2 regions of the Bradyrhizobium sp. CB82 genome follow, and region 2 is predicted to be linked to the other one. Evidence: riboswitches for the same ligand, from Rfam matches in the RefSeq annotation. Region 2 holds a riboswitch; the other holds the start of a gene.
The links. A riboswitch is a leader RNA that binds a small molecule or an ion and turns the genes downstream of it on or off. The one in region 2 is predicted to bind glycine.
Positions count from the first base shown of each region.

Region 1: another riboswitch for glycine. It lies ahead of gcvT (glycine cleavage system aminomethyltransferase GcvT); the one in region 2 lies ahead of QA640_RS38290 (D-amino acid dehydrogenase).

Region 1 is NZ_CP121650.1:3,428,525-3,435,822, reverse strand. It holds gene alaS (alanine--tRNA ligase) at 1-1,723, opposite strand, end outside; glycine riboswitch at 1,944-2,032, shown strand; gene gcvT (glycine cleavage system aminomethyltransferase GcvT) at 2,178-3,326, shown strand; gene gcvH (glycine cleavage system protein GcvH) at 3,337-3,705, shown strand; gene gcvP (aminomethyl-transferring glycine dehydrogenase) at 3,723-6,605, shown strand; gene recA (recombinase RecA) at 6,696-7,298, opposite strand, start outside.
Region 2 is NZ_CP121650.1:7,967,700-7,974,074, reverse strand. It holds partial or broken gene istB (IS21-like element helper ATPase IstB) at 11-677, opposite strand; gene istA (IS21 family transposase) at 677-1,936, opposite strand; partial or broken gene QA640_RS38295 (transposase) at 2,082-2,479, opposite strand; gene QA640_RS38290 (D-amino acid dehydrogenase) at 3,130-4,365, opposite strand; glycine riboswitch at 4,423-4,512, opposite strand; glycine riboswitch at 4,515-4,613, opposite strand.

The DNA.
Region 1 (7,298 bases), 4.5 Mb from region 2:
GCGCCTCGTGGAGAAGATGCGTCGCGGAGTGATGGGCGCGGATCGAGGACCGGCGCGCGTGGTCAACTTCGAGCTGGAGCGCGGTGCCGGCCTTAAGCGTCCCCTGCTCCACCGTGCCGATATGCACGAAGAGATCGCCGAGCTTCTTCTGCGTGTCGGTGACACGAAATTTGATCCCGCCCTCGCCGACCATCACGCCGGTATCGCCGACCTGGCCGCCGGACTCCGCATAGAACGGGGTCTGGTTGAGCACGATCGAGCCGGTCTCGCCGGCCTTGAGGCTGTCGGTTTCCTTGCCGTCCTTCACCAGCGCCGCGACGACGCCTTCGGCGCTCTCGGTCTCATAGCCGAGGAATTCGGTGGCCCCCAGCTTTTCGCGCAGCGGGAACCAGATCGCCTCGCTGGCGGCCTCGCCCGAGCCCGCCCAGGACGCACGCGCCTTCTCGCGTTGACGCTCCATCGCATCGGTGAAGGCAGACTGGTCGACGCTGATACCGCGCGACTTTAGCGCGTCCTGTGTGAGATCCAGCGGGAAGCCGTAAGTGTCGTAGAGCGTGAAGGCGACGTCGCCGTCGAACATGTCGCCCTTCTTCAATGACGCGCTCTTCTCGTCGAGGATGGCAAGGCCGCGCGCCAGCGTCTTGCGGAAGCGGGTTTCCTCCAGCCGCAGCGTTTCCTCGATCAGCTTTTCCGCGCGCACCAGCTCGGGATAGGCCTGGCCCATCTCACGCACCAGCGCCCAGACGAGGCGATGCATCAGCGGCTCCTTCGCGCCCAGAAGCTGCGCGTGGCGCATCGCCCGTCGCATGATCCGGCGCAGCACGTAGCCGCGGCCCTCGTTCGAGGGCAGTACGCCATCAGACACAAGGAAGGCCGAGGAGCGGAGGTGATCGGCGATCACCCTGAACGAGGCGACCGTCTGCTCATTCGGTCCGCTACCAAGCGCGGACGCGGTCGCATCGATCAGCTGACGGAAGAGATCGGTCTCGAACACACTGTCGACGCCCTGCAGGATGCAGGCCATGCGCTCCAGCCCCATGCCGGTGTCGATCGAGGGGCGCGGCAACGGCTGGCGCTCCTCCTTCGTCACCTGCTCGAACTGCATGAAGACCAGATTCCAGAATTCGAGGAAGCGATCGCCGTCCTCTTCCGGGCTGCCGGGAGGCCCGCCCCAGATGTGCTCGCCGCGATCGATGAAGATCTCCGAGCAAGGGCCGCACGGACCGGTATCGCCCATCGCCCAGAAATTGTCCGAGGTCGGGATGCGAATGATGCGGTCCTCGGAGAAGCCCGCGATCTTCTTCCACAGGCCGGCCGCCTCGTCGTCGGTGTGATAGACGGTGACGAGCAGCTTGTCCTTCTTCAGCCCGAAATCCTTGGTGATCAGATTCCAGGCGAGCTCGATCGCGCGCTCCTTGAAGTAGTCGCCGAAGGAGAAGTTGCCGAGCATCTCGAAGAAGGTGAGATGGCGCGCGGTGTAGCCGACATTGTCGAGGTCGTTGTGCTTGCCGCCGGCGCGCACGCATTTCTGCGAGGTGGTGGCCCGGTGATAGGGGCGCTTCTCGACGCCCGTGAAGACGTTCTTGAACTGCACCATGCCGGCATTGGTGAACATCAACGTCGGATCGTTGCGCGGCACCAATGGCGAGGACGGCACGATCTCGTGGCCGTTCTTGGCAAAGAAGTTCAGAAAGGTCGACCTGATCTCGTTGACGCCGCTCATGTTCATCCAATCGGGTGCAAGATCCGCCAGAATCCGCCCAAACCTGAAATTAAGGCTGATATCTGCGGGCGATAGCGCTTTTAGACAAGGTGAGCTGCCCTGTCCAGAAACTGTGCAGAGAGATCAGAGGGTTGCCGCAGCCGCGCAATAGGCCGTTGATAGACATTGCGGCCGCGTTGACAGCCTTGGCCAGCCTGTGTTCTGTACCTACATGTAACGTACGGCCACGTCGGGAGAGACCGGCTTTGTTGCCGGCGCCGAAGGAGCAACCGCCCCGGAAACTCTCAGGCAAAGGGACCGTGTGGCTTTGACAGCATCTGGAAAGAGGCGCCGACGGGCATTGAAGCCCGGGTGGCACCCGCCGACGGGATAATACTCTCAGGCACAGCGACAGATGGGGCTTCGACTGGTTTCCCTCGGGGAATTCTCCCCGGGAACCGCGAGGGCCCCTGTGATGCTTGCGTCGGACGACAAGAACTCCCTGAAACGTACCCTTCTTTACGACCTCCATGTCTCCGTGGGCGGCAAGATGGTGCCGTTCGCGGGCTATGAGATGCCGGTGCAGTACCCCGCCGGCGTGCTGAAGGAGCACCTCCATACCCGCAGCAAAGCGGGCCTGTTCGACGTCTCCCATATGGGCCAGATCGCGCTGCGGCCGAAATCCGGGAGGATCGAGGACGCCGCCAGCGCGCTGGAGCGGCTGGTGCCGCAGGATATCGTGGCGATCGCCAAGGGGCGGCAGCGCTATGCTCAGTTCACCAATTTCGACGGCGGCATTCTCGACGATCTGATGGTCGCCAATTTGGGTGATCACCTGTTCCTGGTCGTCAATGCCGCCTGCAAGGCCGAGGACGAGGCACATCTGCGCGCGCATCTCTCCGATGACTGCATCATCGATTCGCTGAACGACCGCGCGCTGATCGCGCTCCAGGGTCCGAAGGCCGAAGCGGCGCTGGCGAAACTTTGTGCAGAGGCACCGGCCATGAAGTTCATGGACGCCGGCCCGCACGAGGTCGCCGGCATCAGGTGCTTCGTCTCGCGCTCCGGCTACACCGGCGAGGACGGTTTCGAGATCTCGGTTCCGGCTGCCGATGCCGAACGCCTCGCCAAGATGCTGCTGGACAATCCGGACGTGCTGCCGATCGGTCTCGGGGCCCGCGACAGCCTGCGGCTGGAAGCCGGGCTCTGCCTCTACGGCCACGACATCGACACCGCCACCACGCCGGTCGAGGCCGCGCTGGAGTGGTCGGTGCAGAAGAGCCGCCGCAGCGGCGGCGCCCGCGCCGGCGGCTTTCCCGGCGCCGAAAAGATTCTCGCCCACTTCGATCACGGCGCATCCCGCCGCCGCGTCGGCCTGCGTGCCGAGGGCCGCGCCCCGGTGCGCGAGGGCGCGCTGCTGTTTGCCGAGAGCGCGGGCGGCGATCCCATTGGAAAGGTCACATCGGGCGGTTTCGGCCCAAGCCTGAGCGCGCCGGTGGCGATGGGCTACGTGCCCATGAGCCTGAGCGCGCTCGGCACAAAGCTCTTCGCCGAGGTGCGCGGCCAGCGCCTGCCGCTCGCAGTCGCTGCCATGCCCTTCGTGAAAAACACCTACAAACGCTGAGGACGAGACAATGACCACTACGCTGTACACCTCCGACCATGAATGGCTCGCCATCGACGGCGACGTCGCCACCGTCGGCATCACCGATTACGCCCAGCAGCAGCTCGGCGACATCGTGTTCGTCGAGCTGCCCAAGGTCGGCCGCGCGCTGAAGAAGACGGAAGCTGCGGCCGTGGTCGAGTCCGTGAAGGCGGCGTCGGACGTCTATGCGCCGATCTCGGGCGAAGTGCTCGAGGTCAACCAGGCGGTCGTCGACGAGCCGGCGCTAGTCAATTCGGAGGCCGCAGGCAAGGCCTGGTTCTTCAAGATCAAAATTGCCGACAAGAGCGAGCTCGGGGGCCTCATGGATGAAGCCGCCTACAAGGCACACACGGCTTAAGGACGATGGAGCAAGCGATGACCGCGCACCGTAAATCCAGCGGCGAAACCGCCGCCAGTTTCGTTCGCCGCCACATCGGCCCCTCAGTGCGCGATGTCACCGCAATGCTCGAAACGGTCGGCGCCAAGAGCGTCGATGCGCTGATGGCGGAGACGCTGCCGGCCTCGATCCGGCAGGCATCTCCGCTCGATCTGGGCAAGCCCCTGACCGAGACCGAGGCGATCGCGCACATGGCCGAGCTCGCAGCCCAAAACCAGGTCTTCACCTCGCTGATCGGCCAAGGCTATTCCGGCACCATCCTGCCCGCGGTGATCCAGCGCAACATTTTGGAAAACCCGGCCTGGTACACGGCGTATACGCCCTACCAGCCCGAGATCAGCCAGGGCCGGCTGGAGGCGCTGTTCAACTTCCAGACCATGATCTGCGACCTCACCGGGCTCGACGTCGCCAACGCCTCGCTGCTCGATGAAGCGACCGCCGCGGCCGAAGCCATGGCGCTCGCCGAGCGGCACTCGCAGGTGAAAGCGCAAGCCTTCTTCGTCGACAAGGACGTGCATCCGCAGACGCTCGCGGTGATGCGCACCCGCGCAGAGCCCTTGGGCTGGAACCTGATCGTCGGCGATCCCCTCAGTGATCTCGACAAGACAGACGTGCTTGGTGCACTGCTGCAATATCCCGGCAGCTCGGGCGCGGTGCGCGACCTGCGGCCGGCCATTGCGACGCTGCGCGCCAAGGGCGCCCTTGCGATCGTTGCCGCCGATCTGCTGGCGCTGACGCTGCTGGCCTCGCCCGGCGAGCTCGGCGCAGATATCGCGATCGGCTCGGCACAGCGTTTTGGCGTGCCGATGGGCTATGGCGGCCCGCACGCAGCCTACATGGCGGTGCGCGATGCGCTGAAGCGGTCGCTGCCCGGCCGCATCGTCGGCCTGTCCGTGGACTCGCGTGGTGCACCCGCCTATCGCCTCGCGCTCCAGACCCGCGAGCAGCATATCCGCCGTGAGAAAGCGACCTCCAACATCTGCACCGCGCAGGTGCTGCTCGCCGTGATCGCCTCGATGTATGCGGTCTATCATGGCCCTGAAGGCCTCTCGCAGATCGCACGCATGGTGCATCGCCGCACCGCCGTGCTGGCCGCGGGTCTGCGCAAGCTCGGCTTCGCGCCACGTTCCGAACACTTCTTCGATACAGTCAGCGTGGACGTTGGTACGAAGCGTGACGAGATCATCGCGCGCGCCACGGCCGAGACAATCAATCTCGGCCTCGGCAGCGACGGCCTGCGCATCGCGCTGGACGAGACCACGACCCCGGCCACCATCGAGGCGGTCTGGCGCGCGTTCGGAGGCAAGCTCGCTTATGCCGAGATCGACGCGACCACGCGCGAGGCGCTGCCCGAGGCGTTGAAGCGGACCACCGGCTTCCTCACCCATCCGGTGTTCCATGCGCATCGCTCGGAAACCGAGATGCTGCGCTACATGCGCAAGCTCAGCGATCGCGACCTCGCGCTCGACCGCGCGATGATCCCGCTCGGCTCGTGCACCATGAAGCTCAACGCGACCACCGAGATGATGCCGCTGACCTGGCCGGAGTTTTCCAGCCTGCATCCATTTGCCCCGCGCGGGCAGGCGGTGGGCTATCATGCGCTGTTCGCACGGCTTGAAAAATGGCTGTGCGACATCACCGGCTACGACGCGATCTCGCTCCAGCCGAATTCGGGCGCGCAAGGCGAATATGCCGGCCTGCTTGCGATCCGCGGCTATCACGCGGCACGTGGCGAGAGCCATCGCAAGGTGTGCCTGATCCCCTCCTCCGCCCACGGCACCAACCCGGCCTCCGCCGCGATGGTCGGCATGGAGGTGGTGGTCGTCGCCTGCGAGAAGAATGGCGACGTCGACGTCAATGACCTCCGCGCCAAGGCCGAAAAGCATTCGGACGATCTCGCCGCGGTGATGATCACCTATCCCTCGACGCATGGCGTATTCGAGGAGCACATCAGCGAGATCTGCGACATCGTGCATGGCCATGGCGGCCAGGTCTATCTCGACGGCGCAAACCTGAACGCGCAGGTCGGCCTGTCACGGCCCGGCGACTACGGCGCCGATGTCAGCCACCTCAATTTGCACAAGACGTTCTGTATCCCGCATGGCGGCGGCGGTCCGGGCATGGGCCCGATCGGCGTAAAAGCGCACCTTGCGCCGTTCCTGCCAAGTCATCCGGAGATTCGTCATCCCGCGCCCCACGCGGACGCGGCGGTTGGCCCGGTGTCGGCAGCAGCGTTCGGCTCGGCCTCGATCCTGACCATCTCCTACATCTACATCCTGATGATGGGCGGCGAAGGCTTGAAGCGCGCGACCGAGATCGCAATCCTCAACGCCAACTACGTCGCGGCGCGTTTGGATGCGTATTTCCCAGTGCTCTACAAGAACGCGAAGGGCCGCGTCGCGCACGAATGCATCATCGATCCGCGCCCGCTGAAAACGACGAGCGGCGTCACCGTCGACGACATCGCCAAGCGCCTGATCGACTACGGCTTCCATGCTCCGACTATGAGCTTCCCGGTCCCGGGCACGCTGATGATCGAGCCGACCGAGTCGGAATCAAAGGCCGAGCTCGATCGCTTCTGCGACGCCATGATCGCGATCCGGAAGGAGATCGCCGAGGTCGAGAGCGGCCGCTTCAAGATCGAGGCATCACCGCTGCGCAACGCGCCGCACACCGTGCACGACATCGCCGATGACGATTGGAAGCGCGCCTACAGCCGCAGCGAAGGTTGCTTCCCCGCCGGCACCTCGCGCACCGACAAATACTGGTGCCCGGTGGGCCGCGTCGACAACGTCTATGGCGACCGTAACCTCGTGTGCACCTGCCCGCCGGTGAGCGACTACGCGCAGGCTGCGGAGTGAGGCCAACGGCTTAACGAAACGGGCGCCGAAGACGTCGGCAACTCAACGTCCTCAGCGCCCGCTCCTCGCGAAACTTTACCTGCGCGAGCCCTACTCCTCCGTCGGCTCCTCGCCGTCGGCGTCGCGCTCGGGATTGCCAGCTAAAATTTGCTCGGCAATCAGGCCGGAGTTTTGCCGGATCGCGGTCTCGATCTTGGCGGTGACGTCCGGGTTGGCCTTCAGGAACGCTTTGGAGTTCTCGCGGCCCTGGCCGAGGCGCTGGCTGTCATAGGAGAACCAGGCGCCAGACTTTTCGACGATGCCGGCCTTGACACCGAGATCGAGGATTTCGCCCATCTTGGACACGCCCTCGCCGTACATGATGTCGAACTCGACCTGCTTGAAGGGCGGTGCCAGCTTGTTCTTCACCACCTTCACGCGCGTGGTGTTGCCGACGACCTCGTCGCGCTCCTTGATCGCGCCGATGCGACGGATGTCGAGGCGGACCGAGGCGTAGAACTTCAGCGCGTTACCGCCGGTCGTGGTTTCCGGCGAGCCGTACATCACGCCGATCTTCATGCGGATCTGGTTGATGAAGATCACCATGGTGTTGGATTTGTTGATGGAGGCCGTCAGCTTGCGCAGCGCCTGGCTCATCAACCGCGCCTGGAGACCGGGCAGCGATTCCCCCATCTCGCCTTCGAGTTCGGCCTT
Region 2 (6,375 bases):
GGAGGCATCATGAAGTCATCGGCTCGCCGAACACGACAGAGTACTCCCCACTCGGCGAAGCCGCGGTTCGAGGTTAGGATCATAGCGCCTTTTTCATATCGGGCGTTGACGAGCTGGAAGAACAAGTTGCCGCCGCCCGGGGTGACCGGGAGGTAGCCGATTTCATCGACGATGAGCAGCGCGAAGCGGCAGTGATAGCGGATCCGCTCGCGCAGAGCGCCATCGCGTTCGGCCTTGGCGAGCGAGGCGACGATATCGGCGAGGGAGCTGAAGTAGACGCTGCGCCCTGCTTTGACGGCCTCGACACCAAGAGCGAGGCTCAAATGGGTCTTGCCCGTTCCTGGTGGCCCGATGAGGTGGACGGCCTCGGCGCGATTGATGAACTGCAATCCGGCGAGCGCCAGGACGCGGTTTTTGTCCAGCGACGGCTGGAAGGCGAAGTCGAAGCCGGCGAGCGTCTTGATCGCCGACAACTTGGCCATCTGAACCGCCATTTTGATGCGACGGTTCTCGCGCATCGTGAGCTCTTCGGTGAGCAAGGCGTCGATGGCTTCGACGGCGCTAATTTCGCCGCGTTCGAGGCCGCGCAGGGTGACGTCGAGGATTTCCAAGGCGCGCGGCATCTTCAGGCTGACCAGGTTGGTCTTGACGCGCTCGATGACGGAGGAAGCACTCATCACACGACCTCCTGGGCTGCCAGGCGGCGGCCGACGGCCGCGTAGAAGTCCAGCGAACGACGCGCGGCGTGGTCTCCGGCGCGCGTGAGGGTGACGGGTTCTGTGTTGCCTGGACGGCGTCGGCCGAAGCTGGCGAGCTTGCGGTGTGCCGGATCGAGCCGCTTCTGGCCCCGACCTTCGAGCGGAGCATGACTTGCCACCAGCACGCTGCCCTCGAAGATGCGGATTTCGTCGGCGAGGACATGGACATCGAAGACCCGCCGCCGCGTGGTATCAGGCACGCTGTAGAGATTGCCGCCGACGCTCACCATGCCTTCGTGCGAGGCCCGTCGCTCCAGATGCAACACTGCTCGATAGGGCGCGCCCGGCAAGGCTTGCAGTGCCGCCTTTTCCTCGGCGAAGGCCTCGTTGACGACCCGACGGGTCGTGGCGTGCACCCGCGGATTGGCGACCGTATCCAGCCAATGGCGGAGCTGGCCGTTGAGATCGTCGAGATTGCGGAAGATACCGCCGAGGAAGAAGTCCTCGCGGATGTATCGGAACGGCCGCTCGACCTTGCCCTTTGTCTTGGCCCGATAAGGCCGGCAGGCGCGCGGCTGGAAGCCATAATGGCGAGCGAGATCGATCAGCGCGCGGTTATAGACCACGAGCCCCTCGGCATCCTCGCCGAGGACAGCGGTTTTCATCCGGTCGTAGAGGATCTCGCGCGGAACGCCGCCGATTGTCTCTAAGGCGGCGATATGGCAGCGAAGCACTGTTTGGAGGTCCTGGTGGACAACGAACCGCGCCCAGATCAGGCGTGAGTAGCCGAGCACCATGGAGAACAGCCAGACGATGCGCTTGATCCCTGGCTCATCGACGAACTCGACCTCGAACCTGGCGAAGTCGACCTGCGCCTGCTCACCCGCTGGCGTTTCAAAACGCACTTCGAAGCCCGCCGGCTGGGAAGGCCGCAGCTCGCGCACGCGATCGCGCACGATGCTGTAGCCACCGGCGAAGCCGCGTTCCGTGAGCTCACGCCACAGCCGCACGGCCGTGAGCGCAGGATAGGCGGCCAGCCGCTCGCGCAAATAAGCCTCGAAGTGATCGACAATTCCAGGCCTCGCCACTCGCTTTTTGTAGACCGGCGGCTCCAATCCTTTGGCGATGTAGGCCCTGACCGTCTTTCGGTCGACACCAAGCTGCCGGGCGATCGCGCTGAACGACAGACCTTGGCGATGCAAATCCAGAATCATGACAAGTTCCCCAAGTTTGAGCACCGCGCCCTCCCTCCCGCCTGCAGGGGGAACGTCGGCGATTCGATGCGATGGCCGACCGTCCAGGGCATGCCCTGGACGGTCGGCCATCGCGAAAACTGGGAAATTTTCAAATGCCATAAGTGGGGAGAATTACTCCGCCACTCACACCGGCCTCGTGCGCCACCCGCAAGCTCTCGGCCAGCAACAGCTCCAGCTTGTCGCCGAGCCGCTTGCGGCTCAGGTCCGAGCGCTCGTGCGGGAACGCGTGCTGAAAGAACTCTTCGCCGGTGAAGTACTGGAAATACGGGTCGTGCACCCAGCGCTCGCACACCCCCTCATCGGACAGGCCGTAAATGTGCTTGAGCAGCAGCAGCCGATCATGAAGCGGGTCGCGATGCCCGGCCGACCATTCTCGCTATAGAGCGACGCGATCTCGCCGTCGATCCAGTCCCAATCGACCTTGCCGGCGAGTTGAACCAGCTCATGCTTCATATTGAAGATCTGGTCCAGCCTGGCCCGGAACAGATCGCCCGATCCCGTCGTCCTGTGCTTCTTCGATCGCATCGCCACCTCCGATGCGACGACGGAATCATGATTGGCGATTCGACGGAATCTTGAAAAGGAAACTGCAAGGTTCCGACGACCGAAGCATCAAAACCCTGCAATCGCAACAGTCCACCAACGACAAATGCGATTCCAACTCAATCGCTTAGCCGCTCTGAGCGGCGAAAAAAGCGCGACGTTCGACTCGAATTTGCGTTCGATCGCCTCCTCGCGGTCAAACTTGAACCAGGTTTACGTAATTCTCGTTCCAGATCAGGTGCGCTTCGCGCGCGCCGGCGCCGATGTGACGGGAGGCGAAGATGCAAGGCGCCATTGTTTGAGCGCCGCCTCGCGATCCGCTTCAAGCCGTTCCGCGGCGGTGGGGGCGAATTCTGACCGCATCACCAAGGGCCAAATCAAACGGATAGACGGATCTCATGCTCTTGACTTCCTCGTCGGAAGTGATGGGTTGACCTGCTCCGATCGTCTGCAGCCAATCCTCACCCTGGAGCCCGGTCGACGTGCTGCGCGGCGGCTCCGAGCACCGTGTTTCCACCCCGTGGATCCATCGCAGACCTGCCCTGGAGGCGTTGACTCACATTTACATATGAGGGCGGTGGAGAATAGGACGTGCTCAGAGCTTTGGCGCGGATTGGGTATGCAGTTACAGGTCAACCACTCGGCGTGCCGCCGTCCTCCGTCATGATGGCGTCGGCGACCATCTCAGCTGTCGCAGCCGATAGTGTCCAGCCCAGATGACCATGGCCAGTGTTGTAGAAGATGTTCGGCCTCTTACCCCTGCCAACCCTCGGCATCATGCTGGGTGTCATGGGACGCAAGCCGGCCCAAGGCACCACCTGCGCCGTGCAAACACCGGGAAAAAATCGTTCCACCCACTGCACCAGAGGCCTAATTCGACTGGCGCTGATGTCGCGGTTCTCGCCGTTGAATTCAGCGGTTCCGGCGACACGGAAGCGATCTTCTCCCAACCGGCTAGTGACGATCTTGCTCGCCTCGTCGAGGATGCTGACACGCGGCGCTGCTGTCTGGCTCACCGTGTCCGGCAAGTTCACCGTGATGGAATATCCCTTGACGGGATAGATGTTAACGCGATCTCCGAGTATTGAAGCAATACGGCGGCTGCCAATACCAGCACAGATTACTGCCCTTTGAGCCCTGTGTTCGTTCCTAAGAGGACCTTCTTGCCAATGTACAAGCACACCTTGTGCATCCGAGCGCATCTGGAAGATCTGTGCTCCGAAGACAAAGCGCACACCCTTTCGCTCGCAGGCCGCAGCAAGACCGCGCGTGAACTTGTGAATGTCGCCAGTTGAGTCAGACGGGGTGAAGAAACCGCCATAATATTGGTTCCGCAGCGCAGGTTCGATCGCACGCATTTCAGAGGGGGTTACGGGGCACCGGTCCAGTCCTCCCTCCAGCAGCAGCTTATTCACGCAAGAAGCTGCATCGAATTCGGCTTTACTGGAATAGACGTGCAAAATGCCTCGTCGTTCGAGATCAAAATTGATGCCCTCACGATCGGCAATGTCAAACAGATGCTGCCGCGCGTCGATTGCGAGTCTAGTCGTCTCGATTGTGTTACGACGATAGTGACGGATCTGGCCGACGAACTCTGCCAACCAAGTATATTTATGATAACTTGGACTCGGGTTCAGCAGCAAGGGGGCGTCCTTGCGCAGCATCCATTTGAGACCTTTAACGATCGTGCTTGGGCTGTTCCAGACCTCCGCATTGCTTGCCGACAATTGTCCCCCATTGGCAAACGAGGTCTCCATCGCGGCATAACGATGTCGATCGAATACTGTAACAGAGTAGCCGCGCACAGCCAGCGCGTAAGCGGTTGTAACTCCGGTAATGCCGGATCCGATAATAGCGATCGTTGTCATCATGTGCTCCAAGACAGGGGTGAACGTCGCAATGGTATTCGCCATAGCTCCGCCCCAAATCTGTCCGTGCACCTGAGAGCTTGCTCCGCTGGCCCAATGGGTAGCGGTCCCCTTCGGTGGGCGCCAACTGGCGCCTCTCTCCAGATTGTCCTGGGCGTGCGGTCCTGGGCCTGAGAGTTTCCTTGGGGAGTTGCTCCGTCGGCGGCAATGGCCATTGGCGGCTCACCGCGCTCTCCCGCACGCTGTCGTCAGACATCCCAATATTTTCAGGCATGTGATGGCATGTCAAGATCGAGGTATCATCAAGGTCAATAACAGCACAGAAGGGATCACTTGATGATCGTCTGGCGCAGTTCGACTGGCCCCGAAACGACACGATTCCGACAGCGGCGCAGAAAGCGCCTTTTCCTCAACATACCGCCCCCTCGACATATTCGTCGCTTTCCCGCGCAGAAGTGAACAAATTGCAGTAATGCTGCGGGATCGGCTGAAAAGTGTGCGACACGAGCACTCAGGCAGGTCTAACCTGATCGACAATATTGGGGTGATCTATGGCTGAACGAAGCGGTTCGTGCGTCTGAAGTAATTGTGTGTGTCGGGAGCGATAATCTCGCGACTGCGGTTCAGTTGTTTTGCGCGACAGATCGTTCGTAAGCACTATGAAGTCGCCAGCGCTCCTTGCGGTCCGCGATGGAAACAATTTGCGATTTAGGCACAATGAACCTGATCGCTCTGTCATTGTTTCGATTGGCTGCCGCAGTCGGTCATCAGCACATTTTTTGCCCGCCGCTCCGTCACAGACGCTGCTCGATCATGAAGCTCAAGTCGTGCCCGGTGCGATTGCAGGCGGGGCTCGGGCCGTACTGCGGCTCTGGGCGTCGACACGCGGCGAATTCAGGCGCAAGCCTTGAATAGGCCGCCTTTCTTCTTTGACACTTTGAAGCGGCTAGAGCCGGGCTTAGCGCGACTGCGCGAGGGTTTCCCGAGAGCAAGCCATGTGCTTGCAAATCAGTGGCTGGTATCGGACACCTATGATCCCGAGAGCCGCTTGGGCGATCTAAACGCTTGCGCGCTCGATCCTCAACGGGGTGAGGCCACGCGATGAGCATGTGGCGGCAGATACCTCGCGCAATCAGCGATGTTTGATTCGATTACGTGAAAGACGAACGAGAGTGCTCTCAAACACGTTTGAGGGTTATCAATCTCATGCAAAAGTTGCGCGCGCCCAGAAGTTAATGGCCAGAGATCCGTTATCTGCCACCGTCCTGGTGCCAGGACCGCGATCCGCTGCTTGACTTTGTAATGGTGCTGTACCTAGACCGTGGACTTGAATACCAGGCCGGCAAAAACCGTACTTCAGAGGAGATTCCGGATAGGTCAAGCCTCTTGACAACGCATCCATCAGATCAGGCTCTCCAAGTTCCTGATCGCACTTCTGTACCCTTTGCCGCCCGAGTAGGGCATCTGTCGGAGAAAGACTCTTGACCTTCCTTCAATCAAAACGATTCCGTACGTTCCTTTTGCACAGATCGAGTACGAAAACCGGGTCGAACAAGCGCGGCGGTTGATGAAAAGTACGGTTTCGACGCACTTCTCGTGACGTCCGAGCACAACTGGCGCTATTTGTTGACGATATTAGCGCGACGCCAAATTCGACTACCAGACCCCGTTTTCTTCTTATCCCTTTGTCTGGTGAAGCGATCGGGATCGTTCCAGGCTCATACGACGATTTTCATAGTCAAACTACCTGGGTGAAAAACTACCGGACTTGGCCCGGCCCCAATCCGAAAGATGAGGGTGTTTCCGCGCTCGTTAAGTTATTGAGTGATCTACTGCCAGACAATGCCAAGATAGGGACCGAACTCGGCGCAGAGAGCAGGCTTGAATGCCTGTTGGCGACTTTTTGCGTGTCGTTGATGCAATCGGACCTCGGACGTTTGCCGATGCGTCGGATCCGATCTTCACTCCATTGCGCATAATCAAGTCGCCTTCGGAGATTGATCGAATGCG